DNA from 2 places in the Polaromonas sp. P1_F8 genome. Region 2 is predicted to be linked to the other one. Evidence: predicted binding sites of a transcription regulator. Region 2 holds the regulator's gene; the other holds the start of a gene.
The links. The regulator LexA, encoded in region 2, represses DNA repair genes until DNA is damaged. The targets are predictions, from matches to a motif close to ACTGTATNNNNATACAGT.
Positions count from the first base shown of each region.

Region 1: the regulator LexA is predicted to act here: its motif matches at 8,295-8,312, upstream of AC1D1J_RS14795 (DNA topoisomerase IV subunit B).

Region 1 is NZ_JBFUBS010000003.1:588,616-599,070, forward strand. Features, by position in the region: gene AC1D1J_RS14750 (JmjC domain-containing protein) at 3-1,235, shown strand; gene AC1D1J_RS14755 (hypothetical protein) at 1,266-1,781, shown strand; gene AC1D1J_RS14760 (hypothetical protein) at 2,001-2,237, shown strand; gene AC1D1J_RS14765 (MBL fold metallo-hydrolase) at 2,344-3,117, opposite strand; gene bamC (outer membrane protein assembly factor BamC) at 3,166-4,311, opposite strand; gene dapA (4-hydroxy-tetrahydrodipicolinate synthase) at 4,343-5,227, opposite strand; gene AC1D1J_RS14780 (class I SAM-dependent methyltransferase) at 5,333-5,923, opposite strand; gene AC1D1J_RS14785 (SDR family oxidoreductase) at 5,944-6,756, opposite strand; gene AC1D1J_RS14790 (MFS transporter) at 6,948-8,168, opposite strand; gene AC1D1J_RS14795 (DNA topoisomerase IV subunit B) at 8,359-10,329, shown strand; gene AC1D1J_RS14800 (lytic transglycosylase domain-containing protein) at 10,329-10,455, shown strand, end outside.
Region 2 is NZ_JBFUBS010000001.1:463,800-474,254, forward strand. Features, by position in the region: gene AC1D1J_RS02220 (Fe-Mn family superoxide dismutase) at 1-398, opposite strand, end outside; gene xseA (exodeoxyribonuclease VII large subunit) at 453-1,772, opposite strand; gene AC1D1J_RS02230 (MotA/TolQ/ExbB proton channel family protein) at 2,113-2,751, shown strand; gene AC1D1J_RS02235 (ExbD/TolR family protein) at 2,748-3,176, shown strand; gene lpxK (tetraacyldisaccharide 4'-kinase) at 3,199-4,269, shown strand; gene AC1D1J_RS02245 (Trm112 family protein) at 4,250-4,432, shown strand; gene kdsB (3-deoxy-manno-octulosonate cytidylyltransferase) at 4,470-5,228, shown strand; gene adk (adenylate kinase) at 5,415-6,071, shown strand; gene AC1D1J_RS02260 (asparaginase) at 6,168-7,124, opposite strand; gene lexA (transcriptional repressor LexA) at 7,265-7,969, shown strand; gene AC1D1J_RS02270 (D-2-hydroxyacid dehydrogenase family protein) at 8,645-9,652, shown strand; gene AC1D1J_RS02275 (type IV pilus assembly protein FimV) at 9,723-10,455, opposite strand, start outside.

The DNA of each region.
Region 1 (10,455 bases), on a different contig from region 2:
CCATGGATGTAAATCAATCTCTAGAGCTCCTCGCCGGCCTGAGCCCGGCGCAATTCATGCGCCGGCACTGGCAAAAAAAGCCGCTTCTCATCCGCCAGGCGCTGCCGGGGCTGCAACCTGTGCTCAGCCGCGCAGCACTGTTCAGGCTCGCGGCGCGTGAGCAAGTCGAGTCCCGGCTGATCGTCCAGCAGCCCAAGGGATGGCGGATGAAACAGGGGCCTTTTGCCGCGCGAAGCCTCCCGCCGCTGGGCCAGAAAGCCTGGACCTTGCTGGTGCAGGGGGTGGACCTGCATGACGCCGGCGCGCATGCGCTGTTGCAGAAGTTCCGCTTTGTGCCCGACGCCCGGCTCGACGACCTGATGATTTCGTTTGCCACGCCCGGCGGCGGCGTTGGGCCGCACTTTGACAGCTATGACGTGTTCCTGTTGCAGGCCAGCGGCCGGCGGCGCTGGAAGGTCGGTCGGCAGAAAGACCTGATGCTGCAGGAAGGCGTACCGCTGAAAATCCTCCAGAATTTTGTTCCTGAAGAAGAGTTTGTGCTGGAAGCGGGCGACATGCTCTACCTGCCTCCGCGCTATGCCCACGACGGCATTGCCGAAGCGTCGGTGCAGGGCGACGGGAAACCGGCAGACTGCATGACGTATTCCATTGGGTTCAGGGCGCCTGCGCAGGGCGAGCTGGCCGCGGAACTGCTGCATCGTCTGGCCGAATTCACGGAGGACGACAGCCATGACGGCGACGAATCTGCTGCGGGCGAAGTGGGCCGCCGCCAGGCTCCGCCCCGCTTGTACCGTGATGCGGGCCAGCTGGCCACCCCCACGCCGGCGGCCATGCCGGTAGAGCTCACCGCCTTTGCCGGCCAGGCGGTTCTGGACGCGTTGAAAGATCCCCTGGCCGTGGCTTGCGCTCTGGGCGAATATATGACCGAACCCAAGCCCTCGGTATGGTTCGACGAGGCGGAGGGCGAGTGGGATGCCGATGCGGCGCGGCAGGGGAGTGCCGGCGTGCATCTCGACACACGCACGCGGATGATGTATGACAGCGACCATGTGTTTATCAATGGCGAAAGTTATCGCGCCAAAGGCGCCGATGCTGCCCTGATGCACCGTCTGGCCGATCAGCGCAGCCTGGCCCCCCGGGAGCTGCGCAAGGCTGGCGCATCGGCCATCGCGCTGCTGGGCGACTGGCATGACGCGGGCTGGCTGCGGCAGACGCTGCCTGCACGAGACGACTGACCTGCTTGCCAAACAGCCTGGAGACGTTTTATGGATACGGAAAAAACCAGTTCTGCCCTGCCGCCCGCCTTGCTGGAAGGCCGGTTTACCGGCCGCAGCGATTTCACAGAGTTGATCAGGCAGTCGCTTTCAGCGGCAGCCGCACAGGGTTGGCGCGAAATCATCGTGTGCGATCCCGATTTCGAAGACTGGCCCCTGGGAGAACGTGCAGTCGTTCAGGCGCTGAATGATTGGTCCATGACGGGCCGGAAATTCACGATGCTGGCCAAAAACTACGATGAAGTGGTCAGGCGGCACGCCCGGTTCGTCACCTGGCGGCGTACCTGGGCGCACATTGTGGAATGCCGCGCTAATACATCGGGTGCAGCGGACGATATGCCCAGCGCCTTGCTCGGCCCCGGCTGGGTCTTTGAGCGGCTGGATGTGCAGCGCTGCACTGGCATTGCCGGCTCTGAGGTTGCCAGGCGGGTGGCGTTGAGGGAGCGAGTCAATGAGCGTTTGCTGAAAAGTTCGCCGTCGTTCCCCGCCACTACGCTGGGGCTTTGAGGCGGGCATTTTTGCGTCTGAGGGCGCTACAGGCCTGTAAAGGCTGGCTTAGGGTTTTCCGGCTTGCGTTCCCATTTGTAATATCCGGCATATAATTTAAAGCTGGGTAGAAAGAGCTCGAGTCCTTTCCCCGGTCAAAAATAACTTGAATTCCGGTTTGGGTTTTCTTTTGGCAATTTCCGGAAATTGTTTTCTTAAATATCATCAAGGATCGTAAAAATGAACAAGTCACTCGTTTTGGCAGCTATCGTTGCCGCTGTTGCTCTGGCTGCTTGCGGCAAGAAAGAAGAAGCTCCAGCACCGGCACCAGCTCCAGTTGCTGCACCAGCTCCAGCTCCTGCTGCTGACGCATCGGCTCCTGCCGCTGCCGCATCCGCACCAGCATCGGCACCTGCTGCTGACGCCGCTGCCGCTGCAGCCGCTGCTACCGCCGCTCCAGCCAGCGCTGCGAAGTAAATCTTCAGCGAGTCGAAAAAAGCCGCCGTGAGGCGGCTTTTTTTATGGGCGCTTGTTTGCCGCCATGGCCGGCATGCACCCGCGCTGCAGGGTCCACGACGCTTTTTCAGATATGGATCCAGCGTGTGCCGACGTCGGGCCTGGCCACAATGATGTCTTCCGCGTCCCAACCCACGGCTGCGGCTATCAGCTCTTGCACCAGCTCCGGCCGGTTGTTTTGCGCGCTGAGATGGGCTGCCACCAGGTGGCGTAGCCCGTGATGCATGACGCCGCGGGCGACATCCGCAGCGGCCGTATTGGAGAGATGTCCATATTGACCGCCTACACGCCGCTTCAGGAACGCGGGGTAGGACGATTGGGCGAGCATGTCGGAATCGTGGTTGCACTCCAGCATCAGGGCATTGCAGCCGTCCAGGTGTTCCAGGACATGCGAAGTGGCATGACCGAGATCAGTGAGGATGCCCAGCTTTGCCGATCCGTCGGTGCAGCTCAGTTGCAGAGGTTCCCGGGCGTCGTGGGGCACCGTAAAAGGCGTCAGCTGCATGCCGCCGAGGTCAATGGCCTTCCCGTCGCGCGCCTTGTGCAGTAGCCCGTCAAAATCCGGTGCCCCTATGCCTGCGTGGGTGCCATGGCTCATCCAGACCGGGATCCGGTAGCGAAGCGACAGTGACCGGGCGCAGCCGATGTGGTCACCGTGCTCATGGGTGATGAACACGGCATGGATGTCTTCGGGTTGCAGGCCCGCCTCACCGAGCCTGTAGAGCAGGTGCTTGAGCCCCAGCCCGCAGTCGACAAGAATGCGAAGCGGCGTGATTCCCGACGCTTCAACCAGTGTGGCATTGCCTGAACTGCCACTGCCCAGGCTTTTGAACCTCAACACACCGGTATGGAATCGTCAGTCGGGATGAACAGGGTCACGAACCGGGATTTACCTCAGATCGTCGGCAATCACCTGGATGATGCGCTGGGCATTGGCCGACGCTTCAGGCGCACCCTGGGCATTGAGAACCGACACCGTGGTGCTTTCACCCTGGCTCTTGACGGCGATGCGGTACTTCAACGGCGGCACAGCGGCTGGCGAGCCGCTGAACAGCTTGCTGAAGAAGCCGGGCTCGGTTTTGTTCACGATAGGCTCGACGTAGCGCACGAAGTAGGTCCCCTGGCTGCGGTCGCGGTCTTCAACCGTGAAGCCGGTGCGGTCCAGCGCCAGGCCGACGCGGCGCCATGCACGTTCAAAGCCCTCGTCGATCTGCACGACGGGCTGGCTGTTGACAGTGGCGATCCGCGAGGTTTGTTTGTTCGCACCGGCGGCCACCAGGGCCTTCGATTGCTCTTGCGTGACACCCAGCTTGACCATCAGGCGGCGCAGGAATTCGGCTTCCAGTTCCGGGTCGGCAGGGCGGGGTTGCCACATGGTGCTGTCGCCGCCGGAAGAGCCGGCCTTGACGCCCGTCAGCACCTCGACCATGCCGCGGTGGCTGACATAGATTTCCGTGCCGCCATCAGCGCGGCGCTCCAGCCGTGTGCGGAATTTGTCGCGCTCACCGGTGGAGTACAGGCTGTCGAATACTTTGCCGATGGTGTTGCGGATGAAATCCTGCGGGAGCTTGGCGCGGTTTTCAGCGTAATCGGTTTCCATGATGCCGAGGTTTTCCTGATCCTGGGACAGCAGGAAGCCGCTCTCCAGCCAGAAATCACGCACGGGTGTCCAGAGCTTGTCTGCCGGCCGGTTCACCACCAGCCAGCGCTGGGTACCTGCGCGCTCGATGCGAACGTCGCCCACGGTCACTGCGGCTGTCTGCACGGCCTGGGTTGGCTGGCCCACCTGGTAGCTGCTGGCGGACACCGCGGTGCCGGGCACCACATAACGGGTTTCGCGGCTCAGTTGTGTCAGGTCGGGAGGGACCGCCAGGGAAGGAGCTTTGGCGCCGCTGCTTTTGTAGTCGACGCGTTCGCCTTCCATCACATCCCTGATGGAGGAGCAGCCGGCGAGCAGACCGAGGGCAACCAGTGCAGACACGGTTGCGGCGCTCCGGGCTTTGGAAAATGCAGGATGTGTTGGCAATATCTTCACTTGGGTTCCCTTAAAAATCAGATCAGGCAAATCAGACCAGGCCGCAGATGCGCAGGGCGCTTTCCACGGCGGCTTCGTTCGATGTTTCCAGCGGCGTCATCGGCAGGCGCAGTGTGCCGCCGCAAAGGCCCATCCGGGCCATGGCCCACTTGACGGGAATGGGGTTGGCTTCGACAAACAGGTTTCGATGCAGCGGCAGCAATTTAAGTTGCAGCTCCATGGCGCGGCGGGCATCGCCGGCCACGGCGGCCACGCACAGCTCGTGCATGAGGCGGGGCGCTACGTTGGCTGTCACGCTGACATTGCCCTGGCCGCCGCAAAGCATCAGCGCTACGGCGGTCGGGTCGTCGCCTGAATACACGGCAAAGCCCTTGGGCACTTCCTTGATCAGCCACTGGGCGCGCTCGATGTTGCCGGTGGCTTCCTTGATGCCGACAATGCCGGGCACCTGGGCCAGGCGCAGCACGGTGGCGTGCGCCATATCGGCGACGGTGCGGCCGGGCACGTTGTAAAGCACGGTGGGGAGGTCGCCAACCGCTTCCGCAATCGCCTTGAAGTGCCGGTACTGGCCTTCCTGGGTGGGCTTGTTGTAATAGGGAACGACCTGCAACTGGCAGTCCGCGCCGACGCCTTTGGCAAATTTGGCAAGCTCAATGGCTTCGGCCGTTGAGTTGGCGCCGCAGCCGGCCATGATCGGCACGCGCTTTTTGGCCTGCTCAACCGACACCCGGATGATTTCGCAATGTTCTTCGACATTGACGGTTGGGGATTCGCCGGTTGTGCCGACCACACCGATGCAGTCGGTCCCTTCGGCAATGTGCCAGTCAACCAGCTTGCGCAGGGTGGGGTAATCTACGCTGCCGTCTTCGTGCAAGGGCGTTGCCAATGCAACGATGCTGCCAGTAATGGGTTTCATGCTCTGCTTGTAAACGTTCGCGGCCATGCAGGTATCTGGGGTGTTCCGGCCTGAACAGCTTCAAGCCGGCCCCGGAAAAGGCCAATCCTGCATTCTACCCAGAGCCTAGGTCAGTCTATAGCGGGGTGGACCCCCCTCTGCGGTATGAAGGGGGGCGGATAAACCCGCAGTCGCGGCTGATTCGCGGACGGCGGTGATGCGCTGGACAAAGCGCGGCGGACGCTCCTCAAAACCCTCCTCGAAGGCCACCACCTTCAGGCCCTGGCAGACCTGCAGCAATTCACCGGGACGCAGCAAAAAGTCGGGGCGCGAGGGTTTGCCTACCGTTTCATTGCCCTGCGTAAAAGTTTCGTAAATCAGCACGCCACCCGGCGCCAGGCTGGCCAGTAGCGTGGGCAGGAGCGGCCGCCACAGGTAATTGGTGACGATGACCGCCTCAAACTGTCGTCCTTCAAAGGGCCAGGGGCCTTCCTCAATGTCGGCCACCATGGCTTCAACGGTTTGGGTTGAGCGCGCTGGAAGGGTGGTTGCTATAAATTCGATAGCTGCTTGCGCACGATCCACAAGGGCCAGAGGGTGATTTCGTTCATAAAACCAGCGGGCATGGCGGCCGTAGCCGCAGGCCACGTCCAGCACCACGCCACGCTCTGGCACCAGGTGCGACCAGCGCTGCACCCAGGCGGAGGGCGGTTCCATGCCGTGCGTATTGTTCTCCATCAGTAGGGTTTTACGTCATCTTTGAGCGCTGCCAGCGCCATCGCTTCAACCCGGCCGGGTGCGATCAGCTTGAGCCAGCGGCCCAGCTTGCCCTTGGCCGTCATGACGACTTCGCGGTCGCGGCGCTCCATACCCTGCACGATCAGCCGTGCGCATTCTTCCACGCTCATGGCGTCGTCTTCTTTCAGGCCGCTGGCACCGGCTGCCTCACCGGCCGCGTTGAAGCCGCGGTAGCGGATGCGGGTGGCCACCACGCCCGGATAGGCCGTTGTTACGCTGACGCCGGCCGTTTTCAGCTCGGCGCGCAATGCCTCGAAGAAGCCCGTCATGGCGAATTTGGTGGCGCTGTAGGCGGTGCGGCCCGGCACGCCGATCAGGCCTGCCAGGCTGGAGACAGCCACGATGCTGCCGTGGCGCACTTTTAAGTAAGGCAGGGCGGCATGGGTGCACCAGACGCTGCCCCAGAGGTTGATGCGCATCAACTGTTCGTACCAGGCCAGGTCCTGGGCCTTGACGTCTTCAAAAAGGGCTTGCGCCGACATGCCTGCGTTGTTGATCAAGGCATCGATTTGCCCGAACCGTCCGATGGCGGCGGCCACCAGCTGGCGGCATTGGTCTTCTTGCGATACATCGGTTTTGACGGCCAGGGTCAACGCCCCATGGGCAACGCATTGGCCCGCAACCTCATTGAGCAGTGCTTCATTGCGCGCGGCCAGCACCAGCGCCACGCCGGCGCCGTGGGTTTTGGCCAATTGCCGCGCCATTTCAGCGCCTATGCCGTCAGAGGCTCCGGTAATTACTATTGTTTTCATAGCTGCTTGCGCCCGTCCTGATTGGGCCGCAGCCCAAAACACACATAAAACCCCTGGGAAGGGCCTTGCGCTAGAAGCAGGCCCAGACCTGGTTGGCGAGTGTGAACAGGAAATCCGGCCGTGTGTAGAGGGCAAACACCCCCAGCGACGCGATGATCGCAAGCGCCCACAGGCCGATTCTTTTTGCCATGTCAGGCCCCTTGGGGCACGGCCGCGCGTGCAATCGGTGATTCACGCACCGGCAGGTTCACCAGCGCGGCAAACACGCCCAATGCAATCGCGATGTACCAGACGATGTCGTAGCTGCCCGTGCGGTCATATAAGTAGCCGCCCAGCCAGACGCCCAGGAAGGAGCCGATCTGGTGGCTGAAGAAGATAAAGCCGCCCAGCATCGACAAGTGCTGGATGCCGAAGATCTGCGCCACGACGGCGTTGGTCGGCGGGATGGTCGACAGCCACAGCAGGCCCATCAGGCTGGCAAAGATGTAAACGCTCAGGGGGCTGAGCGGCGCCGCCAGGAACACGGCGATCACGATGGCGCGGGATAAATAAATCGTCGCCAGGATCTTGCGCTTGGCAATTTTCTGGCCCAGCGAGCCCGCAATATAGGTGCCGAACACATTAAAGAGGCCGATCAGCGCCAGCGCATAACTGGCCACCTGGGGAGACAGGCCCTTGTCCTTGAGGTAGCTGGGCATGTGCACGCCGATGAACACCACCTGGAAGCCGCAGACAAAATAGCCCGCCATCAATAATTGAAAGCTCGGGTACTTGAAGGCTTCGCGCAGCGCCTGGACAATGGTCTGCTCGCGTTTGGCAGGCTGCCCGCCGGTAAAACCGCCTTCGCGCAGGCCCAATGCCAGCGGCGCAATCAGCAGCACCGCGCCGCTCAGCACCAGCAAAGCCTCTTTCCAGCCCAGGCTGCTGATCAGCAAACCTTCGGTCGGCACCATCAGGAACTGGCCGAATGAGCCCGCCGCCGCGGCCACGCCCATGGCCCACGAGCGTTTGTCGGCCGAAATATTGCGCCCGATCACGCCGTAAATCACGGCATACGTGGTTCCGGCCTGTGCGGCGCCAATCAGCACGCCGGCTGTCAGGGTGAACAGGAAACCGGTGGGCGACAAGGCCATGCCCACCAGGCCCAGCCCGTACAGCAGGGCACCGCCCACGATCACGCGGAAGGCGCCAAAGCGGTCGGCGGCCATGCCGGCGAAGATGCCGAACACCCCCCAGGACAGGTTTTGCACCGCCAGCGCAAAGGCAAAAGTCTCGCGCGTCCAGCCCTGCGCCTGGGTGATGGGCTGCAGCCAGAGGCCAAAACCATGACGAATGCCCATGGACAGCGTGACGATGGTGGCGCCGCAGATCAGCACCTGCAGCATGGAGAGTTTTTTGGTTTCGGTGGTCATGGACGGGCCGCCGCAAGCGGCGAAAAAAGAAAGGTCTGGAGCGGAAAACGCGCTGTCTGTCGACTGTAACGAAAATGGCAAAACACTGCCCGGGCCGCACTTCGTTCCGTGTCTCAAATCAGGTTGGCTGTATGTTTATACAGTTACTTTGCCGGCCCCGACTACAATTGCGGCAATTCTTTCATCTGCCATGGCTGACAAACTACCCACCGAATATTCCGAAGGCTCGATCCGCGTGCTCAAGGGCCTGGAGCCCGTCAAGCAACGGCCGGGCATGTATACGCGCACCGACAACCCCTTGCACATCATCCAGGAAGTGCTGGACAACTCCGCCGACGAGGCCCTGGCCGGCTACGGCAAGAAGATCAAGGTCACGCTGCATACCGACGGCTCGGTCAGCGTGGATGACGACGGCCGTGGCGTTCCTTTCGGCCTGCACCCGGAAGAAAAGGTGCCGGTCATCGAGATCGTCTACACCCGGCTGCACGCGGGCGGCAAGTTCGACAAAGGCAAAGGCGGCGCCTACAGCTTCTCGGGTGGCCTGCATGGCGTCGGCGTGAGCGTGACCAATGCGCTGTCCAAGCGCCTGGAAGTCACCTCTTATCGTGAAGGTATGGTTGCCCACCTGGTGTTCTCGGGCGGCGATGTCATCGAAAAGCTGCACCTGCGCAAAAACGGCGAGGGCGACCGCAAGACGGGCACTACCGTCCGCGCCTGGCCCGATGCCAAATACTTTGAATCGGCCGCGCTGCCCATGGCCGAGCTCACGCACCTGCTGCGCAGCAAGGCGGTGCTGATGCCCGGCGTCACGGTGACGCTGACCAACGAGAAAACCAAAGACACCCAAACCTGGCTGTACAAAGGCGGCCTGCGTGACTACCTGATGCAGACGCTGACCGGCGACCCGGTGATCCCGATGTTCGAGGGCGAAGGTTTTGCCGATGCCTCGCACGAGAGTTTTGCCGAAGGCGAGGGTGCGCAGTGGTGCGTGGCCTTCACCGAAGAAGGCCAGCCGGTGCGCGAAAGCTACGTCAACCTGATTCCCACCAGCGCCGGCGGCACGCACGAAAGCGGCCTGCGCGATGGCCTCTTCAATGCCGTCAAGAGCTTTGTCGACCTGCATTCGCTGCTGCCCAAGGGCGTCAAGCTCTTGCCGGAAGACGTTTTTGCCCGCGCCAGCTATGTTCTGAGCGCCAAGGTGCTGGATCCGCAGTTCCAGGGCCAGATCAAGGAGCGCCTCAATTCACGCGACGCGGTGCGGCTGGTGTCCAGCTTTGTGCGGCCCACGCTGGAGCTTTGGCTTAACCAGCACGTCGATTACGGCCGCAAACTGGCCGAACTGGCCATCAAGGCTGCCCAAACCCGGCAGAAAGCCGGCCAGAAGGTCGAAAAACGCAAGGGCTCCGGTGTCGCCGTGCTGCCCGGCAAGCTCACCGACTGCGAAAGCCGGGACCTGGCGCACAACGAAGTCTTCCTGGTCGAGGGCGATTCGGCCGGCGGCAGCGCCAAGATGGGCCGCGACAAGGAAAGCCAGGCCATCCTGCCGCTGCGCGGCAAGGTGCTTAATACCTGGGAGGTCGAGCGCGACCGCCTGTTCGCCAACACCGAAATCCACGACATCGCCGTCGCTATCGGCGTTGATCCGCACGGCCCGAACGACACGCCCGACCTCTCCGGCCTGCGCTACGGCAAGGTCTGCATCCTGAGCGACGCTGATGTGGACGGCTCCCACATCCAGGTGCTGCTGTTGACCCTCTTTTTCCGCCACTTCCCCAAATTGATCGAATCGGGTAATGTGTATGTGGCCCGTCCCCCGCTGTTCCGGGTGGACGCGCCGGCCCGCGGCAAAAAGCCGGCATCCAAGGTGTATGCCCTTGATGAAGGCGAACTGACCGCCATATTGGACAAGTTACGCAAGGATGGCGTAAAGGAGGGGGCCTGGAGCATCAGCCGCTTCAAGGGCCTGGGCGAGATGAATGCGGAACAATTATGGGAAACCACACTCAATCCTGACACCCGCCGCCTGTTGCCCGTGCAACTGGGCAACCAGGATTTTCTGCAAACCGAGACGCTCATCACCAAGCTGATGGGCAAAGGCGAGGCCGCTGCGCGCCGCGAACTGATGGAGTTGCACGGTGACGCCGTGGAAATAGATATTTGATGGATTCTTTTTTGACGTTGTATTCAGCCTTGCCGCGCCTTGCTCGCCTGTTACGCGCGCTGGCCCTGCCCCTGGCCGTCCTTGGGCTGGCTACGCTGTTCGCGGCGCCGGCCCGGGCCGACATCT
Region 2 (10,455 bases):
GTGCCGTCGGCTTTTTTGACAAGCCACGTCCAGCCGGAACCGAAATTGCCAACGGCCGACTTGACGAAAGCCTCTTTGAAAGCAGCGTAAGAGCCAAACTTGGCGTTGATGGCTGCAGCCAGCGCGCCGCCAGGCTCGCCGCCGCCAGCAGGCTTCATGCAGCTCCAGAAGAAGGTGTGGTTCCAGATCTGGGCAGCATTGTTGTACACACCACCACTGGATTTCTTGACGATCTCTTCGAGCGTCATGGCTTCAAACTCAGTGCCTTTTTGCAGGTTGTTGAGGTTCACCACGTAAGCATTGTGGTGCTTGCCATGGTGGTATTCAAAGGCTTCCTGGCTGTAATGCGGCGCCAGGGCGTCGATGGGGTACGGTAGCGGGGGGAGTTTGTGTTCCATGATTTTTTCCTCGTGGTGATGAATAAACTGCTTTTAACGATGTCATTGTAAAAACTAAATCAGCCTGCGCGCAGAAACCGTCAAATCGACCTCGCCGTCGGCAAGGGTAGCGCGTACGGGTTGTCCCACATGGGTCTTTTCGCGGCTTGTAATGGGCTGCCCCTGAAGGTCGGCAAGCCAGGCATAGCCGCGCTTCAGAACCAGTTTGGGGTCCAGCAATTCAAGCCGCAACTGCGCGCGCTCAACGCGCTGCTGGCCGCGCCGCAGGCTGCCCTCCACCTCGCGCGGGAAGTCACTGCCCAAGGCCTGTAGCTTTTGCCGTTCGTGCTGTAGTGCCGAACGCGCCGCATGGCTCAGGCTCTGGCCGAGCCCGGCCAGGCGGGCATGCTGCCTGGTAACCAGATGCGACGGCCGGCTGATCCGGGAAGCCGCCCAGTCCAGGCGCTGGTTGTGCAACTCCAGCTGCCGGTCTATGCCGTTTTGCAGCCGCGATAGGGCCAAGTCCAGCGCACCCAGCCAGACAGCTTGGGGCTGCGCGCAGAGTTCTGCCGCGGCGGTCGGCGTGGGCGCACGCACGTCAGCGCAAAAATCGGCGATCGTGAAGTCGGTTTCATGCCCCACCCCGCTGATCACCGGCATGGGCGACTCCACCAGGGTCCGGGCAAGCTGTTCATCATTAAAAGCCCACAGGTCTTCCATGGCGCCGCCACCGCGTACCACCAGCAAGACATCCACATGGTCCAGCGATCGCCGTTGATAGGCTTTGAGCAAAGCGGCGCGCAATTCGCCGGCGGCCTGGGCGCCCTGTACGCTGGCAGGATAAATAACCACGGGAATGTGCGGTACACGGCGCTGCAAAGCACTCATGACATCGTGCAAGGCGGCGGCACCCAGCGAAGTCACCACACCAATGGCGCAAGGCAGCAAAGGCAAAGGCCTTTTACGGCCTGGGTCGAAAAGGCCCTCAGCTTCAAGCCTCGCCTTGAGCAGCAGGAACTGTTCAAAAAGGTTGCCCTGGCCTGCCTGGCGCATGGACTCGACCACCAGTTGTAGTTCACCGCGCGGCTCATATACACCCAGCCGTCCCCGCAGCTCCACCAATTGGCCGTCGCGCGGGGAAAAGTCCAGCATCGTGGCAGCGCGGCGGAACATGGCGCAGCGAACCTGCCCCTGTTCATCTTTGAGTGAAAAATAGCAGTGGCCGCTGGCCGCCCGCGAAAACCCGCTGAGCTCACCCCGCACCGCTACTGGGTTAAACCGGGCTTCCAGGCTGTCCGAAATTGCCCTCAGCAAAGACCCAACAGGCCATACACGAATACCCGCCTCGCGTGCTGCCGCTTGAGGGTTCTCCGAAGGGACTGATGCATCAAACACGCCTAAACCCCTTGGCAATCCGGGTGTAATACTCCACAGAGCGCCGCCCCTCAAGGCTCAAACCCCTGGTTTCACGCGGATATCGAGATAAGTTCGTGTAACTCATTGATTTTAAATAACTTAATTCTGCTCAAAATTTCATCGTTCTGTCACATGCACGATTTGGCGCGGCTTGCAGGCCTCTGCGCCACTACTTGCTAACAAAGTTATCCACAGCTTCTGTGGGCTACGTCCGACACGCGGTGAAGTTGCGAACATTTAACAGGTCAGGCTCAGCTGCAACGAGATGGCAGTTTCTGTAAGCCATAATCCACCACAACTTACTGCCTGGAGATGTGCATTGTTTTCGATCATACAAGCCGCAGGTTGGCCGATTTGGCCCCTGGTTGCCTGCTCTGTCTTGGCCCTTGCTCTGGTTATTGAGCGTTTTACCAGCCTAAAAACCCGAAAAGTCGCCCCCGCCAAGCTGCTTGACGAAGCCATCACCGTCTCCCGCGCCTCCGTCCCCTCCCCCGATGTCGTGGCGCAGCTTGAACAGAATTCGCTGCTCGGCGAAGTGCTTGCCAGCGGTTTTCGCGCGCTGAACACCAATCCCCGGATCAGCGAAGATGACCTGCGCTCCACGCTGGAAGGCGCGGGACGCAAGGCGGCCCATAAGCTGGAGCGATACCTGGCAGCCCTGGCAACCATCGCCTCTGCTGCGCCCCTGCTCGGCCTGCTGGGTACGGTCATCGGCATGATCGAGATTTTCGGCTCCCAGGCAGGTGGTGGAGGTGTGAGCAATGCCGCTGGCGGCAACCCCGCCCAGTTGGCGCAAGGCATTTCGATTGCGCTCTACAACACGGCTTTCGGCCTGATGGTGGCCATTCCCTCGCTGATTTTCTGGCGCTATTTCCGGGCGCGCGTGGACGGATATCTACTGACGATGGAGCTGGCGGCCGAGCGTTTTGTACGCCACCTCAATACCCTCAGAAAATGAACTTCCGCCCCCATCCTCATGACGAGCCGGAGATCAACCTGATCCCCTTCATCGATGTGCTGCTCGTGGTGCTGATCTTCCTGATGCTGTCCACGACCTATAGCAAGTTCACCGAACTACAGGTCAAACTGCCGATCGCCAACGCCGAACAGCAGCGAGACTACCCCAAGGAAGTCATCGTCGCCGTGAGCAGCGACGGCCGCTACATGGTCAACAAGACTCTGGTGGAAGGCCGTGGCATCGAAGTGCTGGGAGCCGCACTGGCCGAAGCAGCGAAGGCCGGCAAGGAGAGCGTCATCATCATCAGCGCCGATGCCAACGCCACGCATCAAGCCGTCATCACCGTCATGGAGGCCGCACGCCGCCAGGGGCTGACGCAAATCACATTTGCAACGCAAAGCGCCGCAACGGCCGGGGCCAGATAGGCCGGGGCCGGTTGCCCATTCCATGCAGCCTTCGCGGCGAAATGGCAGTCATCACGTGAAACAGATTTTGCAGAATGCCTGGCACAGACGGGGTTGGCTGGCATGCCTGCTCTGGCCGCTTGCCCAGGCCTATGGCTTGGTCGTGCGGCTGCGGTGGGTGCTGTATCGCCGTCACATTCTCCGGTCCGAACATTTTGGCGTTCCGGTGGTCGTGGTCGGAAACGTCATCGCCGGCGGCGCCGGAAAAACACCGCTGGTGATTGCCCTGGTGAAACATCTGCAGGCGCAACAGATACGGGTAGGGGTGGTGTCCCGAGGTTATGGAAGGCACGGCACTGACTGCCTGGAGGTGATCCCCGGTACACCCCCTCATCTCACAGGCGACGAGCCGGCCCTTATCAAGCGTGCAACGGGTGCGCCTGTTTTTGTTGCCGGCAAGCGTGTAGACGCCGTGCGTGCATTGCTTGCCGCATATCCGGGCACGGCTGTAGTCGTGTGTGACGACGGGCTGCAACACTACGCCCTGCAACGCGATATCGAGATTGCCGTGTTCGACGACCGAGGTGTGGGGAACGGTTGGCTGCTACCGGCAGGCCCGTTGCGTGAGCCCTGGCCCGCACGCGAACGGGTTGGCTTGAATTTTGTGCTGCACACCGGGCAAAAACCGGCATTTGGAGGGTTTGTTTCCAGTCGCAAACTGGGCAACGAAGCTTATTCCGGCCGGGGCGAACCGGTCGCGCTAACGAGCCTGCGGGGCAGGCCTCTGGCGGCACTTGCGGGCATAGCCAACCCTGAAGCATTTTTCGGAATGCTGAGGGAAACCGGCCTGACGCTGCAGGCCACAACGGCCCTCCCCGACCACCATGACTTCACCGATCAAGACCTGGAAGCGGAGGCACTCAAAGGGCGCGTGGTGCTGTGCACTGAAAAAGACGCTGTCAAGCTTTTTGCCCTGCAGGGCACGTCACAAAAGGAGGTTCTGGCCGTGCCTTTGGTGTTTACGCCCGAACCAGCGTTCTTTGCCGCACTCGATGCCCGGCTGGCCCCGCTGATTTCTCCCTTACCATCAGGCCATGGACACCAAACTGCTTGAACTGCTGGTCTGCCCTGTGACCAAAGGCCCGCTCGACTACGACCGGGAAAAACAGGAACTTGTTTCCCGCAGCGCCCGCCTCGCCTACCCGGTGCGCGACGGGCTTCCCGTGCTGCTGGAAAGCGAAGCGCGGACCTTGACCGACGAAGAGCTCGGCCTGTGAACGAGTCCTTGAAAAAAACAAGCCAGACCCCGAAAGCATGAGCTTCACCGTCCTCATTCCGGCCAGACTGGCCTCTACACGCCTGCCCAACAAGCCGCTGGCCGACATCGGCGGTACACCCATGGTCGTGCGTGTGGCGCAGCGCGCTATGAAAAGCACCGCCTTGCGCACCGTCGTCGCAACGGACAGCAACGAAATCATCGAAAAATGCGCGTCTTTCGGCATCGCCGCCGTGCTGACACGAGAAGACCACCCCAGCGGCAGCGACCGGCTCGCGGAAGCCTGCAGCGTGCTGGGACTCGCGGACGACGACATTGTGGTGAATGTGCAAGGTGACGAGCCGCTGATTGACCCGGCCTTGATCGACGCGGTCGCGCGCCTGCTCATCGAGCGACCGGACTGCGCCATGAGCACGGCGGCGCATGCCATCCAGCAGCTGGCCGACCTGAACAACCCCAACGTGGTCAAGGTGGTGCTTGACGCGCGCCATACGGCCCTTTACTTCAGCCGCTCACCCATTCCGGCCGCGCGCGACTTTACCGGCAAGGCGTGGTGGGAGGCCGGCAGCAGCCTGCCCCGGCCACTCCGGCACGTCGGCATTTACGGCTACCGGGTGGGATTTCTGCGGGAGTTCCCGCGCCTTCCCCAGTCGCCACTCGAGCAACTGGAGTGCCTTGAGCAACTCCGGGCACTGTGGCACGGCCATCGCATCGCCGTGCACATCACCGGCGACGCGCCCGGGCCGGGCGTTGACACCCCGGAAGACCTGGACCTCGCCCGCAAGTTGTTTTCCTGACCTGCCCTCCCCGGCACGACGCCGGCTCGTAAGTTGCTGTCAGGGGTGCATGCTATCCTTGGGAAAAACACAAGTGTGAGGCCTGCAGGACGTGCCGGCAGCCCTCCATACCTGTCAAGCAGCCCCTGCGGAAACCGGCCGGCGGTTCGGGCTGACTTCAAGAATTCATAAAATCCGAGGACATCCATGAGACTGATTTTGTTGGGCGCGCCTGGCGCGGGCAAAGGGACGCAAGCGACCTTCATTTGCCAGAAGTACGGTATCCCCCAAATTTCCACCGGCGACATGCTTCGTGCGGCCGTCAAAGCCGGCACGCAGCTGGGCATTGAAGCCAAAAAAATCATGGACTCGGGTGCACTGGTCAGCGACGACCTGATCATCAATTTAGTCAAAGAGCGCATTGCCCAGCCCGACTGCGCCAAGGGCTTTCTGTTTGACGGCTTTCCGCGCACCATTCCGCAGGCCGACGCCATGAAGTCTGCCGGCGTCAAGCTGGATTACGTTCTTGAAATCGACGTACCCTTCGACGCCATCATCGAGCGCATGAGCGGACGCCGTTCGCACCCCGCCTCAGGCCGCACCTATCACGTCAAGTTCAATCCGCCCAAGGTCGAAGGCAAAGACGATGTGACCGGCGAGCCGCTGATCCAGCGCGATGACGACAAGGAAGAAACCGTCCGCAAGCGCCTGGAGGTTTACAGCGCCCAGACCCGTCCGCTGGTTGAGTACTACTCCAGCTGGGCAAAGTCAGAGCCTGAACTGGCCCCAAAATATCGTGCCATCAGCGGCATGGGCGGTGTTGACGAGATCACCGCCCGCGCGTTCAAAGCGCTGGCGGGCTGAATCGAGCCTCCAGCGAGTCCATCTGCACCCCAAAGCCGTCAGTCTGACGGCTTTTTTCATTCTGGTTCCCGGCAGACTGGAATCGCAAGGCAGGGTTCAGCTTTCCGCCAGCAACTCGAGCATCATCGCTATCCTCGCCTTCACGGGGCTCAGCCCCTGCGAATCAGAAAACAGATCCCCCGGTGTGGGCAAGACACGACCATTGAGGCACCTTGTCGACCGGACGACCCGCACCCCCGCAGACCGCGCGCGAAGCAAGGCCGCCTCCAGCGCATGGTGCAAGGTGCCATTACCCGTGGCGGCAACTACAAGCCCCTGAACACCCTGCGCCAGCAACGCGTCCACGACCGCACCACTGGCGCCGGCATGGTTCATGACAATCTCAACGCGCGGCCACTGGACCGGAACCACGGAGTTCGCTATTATTTTAATAGCTGCTTGCGCCCGTTCTACGTGGGTTTCAGGCCAATTTCTCATTAACCTGAGGAATCCTTCCTCCACATAGCCAATCGGCCCCGCATCACCGGAGTCAAAGGCGTCAACCTTGTAGGTATGCACTTTCTGCACGTCCAGCGCGCTGTGGATGGTTCCGGCGCACACCGCAACAACACCCCTCGCCCCTGCATGACGCGCCACCGCCATGGCATCCAGCATGTTCTGGGGGCCGTCAGGCACCAGCGCCGTCGCGGGCCGCATGGCGCAGGTCAGCACCACGGGTTTATCGGGGCGGCACACCGCATGAAGGAAATATGCCGTCTCTTCCAGCGTGTCCGTTCCGTGCGTGATGACAATGCCCTGCATGTCCGGCTGGGCCAGAAAGTAGTTGACCCGACTGGCCAGCTGCATCCATACCTCGAAGCTCATGTCCTTGCTATCGACCTGCGCGACCTGTTCGGTCATCAGGGGGCCGAACCTTGCCAAGGGCGGGACCGCCGCGACCAGCTGCTCAACGCCCACCTGGGCAGCGGTATAGCCAATGTTGTCCGACGCACTCGCAGCCTGCCCGGCAATCGTGCCGCCAGTGCCCAGAATCACAATATTTTGAGGATGCATAAGACGTAAACTTGCAATCTTTTAAAAACTGGATGAAAATACAGTTACTGGATATTAAAACAGCTGCAGTAACGTTGCGTACCTAAGGCCAACAGGCAATACGCAAACGGGCTGAAGTTGTGATTCAAGGAGCAACAGTGATGAGCACACTCGATAACTTTTCGCATTTTCCCTCTGAGGCTCCCAAGCTCACTGCGCGCCAGCAGCAAATTCTGGAATTGATCCAGAGCGCCATCGCGCGCACAGGCGCCCCGCCTACCCGTGCTGAAATCGCCGCCGAGCTTGGCTTTCGCTCTGCCAATGCCGCCGAGGAGCACTTGCAGGCACTGGCCCGCAAAGGCGTCATCGAACTGGTCAGCGGGACCTCACGCGGCATACGTTTGCGCAATGACGCCCTTCGCAGCCTGAACGAATCCAGAATCAAACAGTTTTCCCTGCCGTTGCAAAGCCTGGCCCAACTCGCCCTACCTCTGGTGGGGCGGGTTGCTGCTGGCAGCCCAATTCTCGCGCAGGAACATGTCGAGCAAACCTATTATTTTGAAAGCAGCCTGTTTCAGCGCCAGCCCGACTACCTGCTCAAGGTCCGCGGCATGAGCATGCGGGACGCAGGCATCATGGATGGCGACCTGCTGGCCGTCAAGCAATCCAAGGAAGCCAAGAATGGTCAAATTGTCGTGGCCCGGCTGGGTGATGAAGTGACCGTCAAGCGCTTTCGCCGCAACAAGCACCTGATCGAACTTCTGCCCGAAAACCCGGACTTTAAAACCATTGTGGTCGAGCCCGGCGAGCCTTTCGAACTGGAAGGTCTGGCCGTCGGCCTCATTCGCAACACGATGCTGATGTAGGCAGCTCACCTGGCCACGCACCAGGTGGCGGGCGTTTGGCCGTTGTGATGGCCAACACCCTGGTGCCGGGGCCTTCCTGGCAATTTGCCAGTTTGCAATCCTGCCTGTGTAAACCTCTCTCATACAGGAGTTCATCATGGGAATCGTCAGTTTTTCACATTCACCAATGTCGTCAGTCCTGCTGGCCCCCGTGCAGGCATTGGTGTCATTGTTATTGCCGGCGCAGGGTATGGCTGGGGCAAGCCGTTTTTCCGCGCCAGCCGGCGCGCAGCCCAGATCTCACCAGCTTGCGCTACCCTTTGCTTCCGGCGATTTCGCGGCAATGCGCGGCCCATCTGCCCGCGCCACTGGTGCTCTTGCCGTCCAACCCTCTGTCAAGGCGTCCCGGCCCAGCCGGCTGCGAGTTGTCCGTGAGTTTGACTCCAATGTCGGCCCAGCGTGCGCTGGCCGCATGGTGATATCCGGCCGCATGGCCGACGTCTGCGCGGAACTTGAGCGCATGAGCCAGCGAGAAACCTCTTTGAGATAACTGGTACAGCAAGCTTCCCACCAGAAGTTCAGCCCGGGCCTATGCGCTTTGCGGCGCCGTCTGATGCGTTTCCTTGAGATACAAAATCCCCAGTCGGAAGTGACCCCGGCGGCAAGGAAGAAAAATCTTGCAGGCACAATATCGGCATGAATATTGTGATCCTCGACGATTACCAGGACGCGGTGCGGAAACTGAACTGCGCGGCCAAGCTGGAAGCCTACCCCGCCAAGGTCTATACCAACACCGTTAAAGGCATCGGCCAGCTGTCCGTCCGCCTCAAGGATGCCGATGTCATCGTCCTGATCCGGGAGAGAACCCAGCTCAACCGGCAAGTTATTGAAAAACTGCCCAAACTCAAGCTGATTGCCCAGACAGGCCGTGTCGGAAGCCATGTAGATGTCGCGGCTTGCACAGAACGCGGCATCGCGGTTGCCGAGGGCATTGGGTCTCCTACGGCACCCGCGGAGCTGACCTGGGCGCTGGTGATGACCGCCATGCGCCGCATTCCACACTATGTAGCCCACTTGAAGCATGGCGCCTGGCAACAGGCAGGGCTCAAGTCAGCTTCGATGCCACCCAATTTCGGCATCGGCTCCGTCCTCAAGGGCAAGACATTGGGGGTATGGAGCTACGGGAAGATCGGGCAAATTGTGGCTGGCTACGGCAGGGCCTTCGGTATGCGTGTCATCATTTGGGGCCGTGACGCATCACTGGAGCGGGCACAGGCCGATGGCTTTGAAGTCGCGGCCAGCAAAGCCGAATTCTTTGAGCAAAGCGATGTACTGAGCCTTCACCTGCGGCTCAACACGGAGACACGCGGTATCGTCACGCTGGAAGACCTGTCGCGCATGAAAACCACGTCCCTGCTGGTGAATACGTCAAGGGCGGAGCTGATCGAACCGGAAGCATTGATCGCCTCCCTCAATCGCGGGCGGCCCGGCCTGGCGGCCATCGATGTTTTTGAGTCGGAGCCCATCCTGCAAGGCCATGCGCTGCTCCGACTGGAAAACTGCATTTGCACGCCGCATATTGGCTATGTTGAACAGGACAGCTATGAGCTGTACTTTGGCGCGGCGTTTGACAATGTCGTCAACTTCATCAAGGGCACGCCCACCAATATCGTCAACCCGGGGGCCTTGCAAGTACGGCGCTGATGTGACACGCCCAGCCTGATCAAGTGCGCGCAGATCGGAAACTCCCGGCGAGCCAGGCTGAAACTTTCGCTCAAGTTTTCTGCGTCGGCCCCGAAAAATCCGGAAAGTCGAGGTCAAACTCGATGAGATTGTTGGCAGCGGCTTGCGGCGGCCGCGCACCAGCGTCGATCGATGGAAACGGGGCCAGGTCCGTCCCCTCACCTGCACTCAAATCAATATCAAGGCCAAGCCGGGGGGACGCGGGAGGCTGTGTCGGGTCGGTTGCGCTTGCCACGGCAGGAGATGGCAAGGGCGCCACGATCTGGAACCGGGCTGACAGTGGCTGGATGCTGGTGGGTCCAAAGCCTGCAACGCTTGGGAGCGTATCCGGCATGGTCGGAATCGACGGTGCGTCCGATGGTTTGACCGGTGCTTCGGCGTCGCCGGGCGGCCGGCTAACAATCCTTTTTGCGATCGAGTGGAGGAGCAACAGCTCGCGGTAGGCGGCCAGGCTGAAGACCTCTCCCCGCGAATCCGGTTTGCGGAATATGGACTCTTCAAGTACGTCGAGTACCTTGGGCGTTGGCCAGAGGGCCTCAATCCGCGAGAGAGCCTCCGTGTAATACTCAAGATCGTGCGTATTCGCCGCGTATTCGTCGAATGCCGGCACCTTGGCATTGAACATCTTGTTGAAGTCTGTGCGCAACGCGTCGTAATCCTCCCGGCGTCCCAAGCTGTGATAGAGGTCAAACAGGTCGAGATAGACGAGCGCGCTTGTTTCCACGTTGTCCATGATGTGGTGGCGCAGAACATCTACCGCCTTG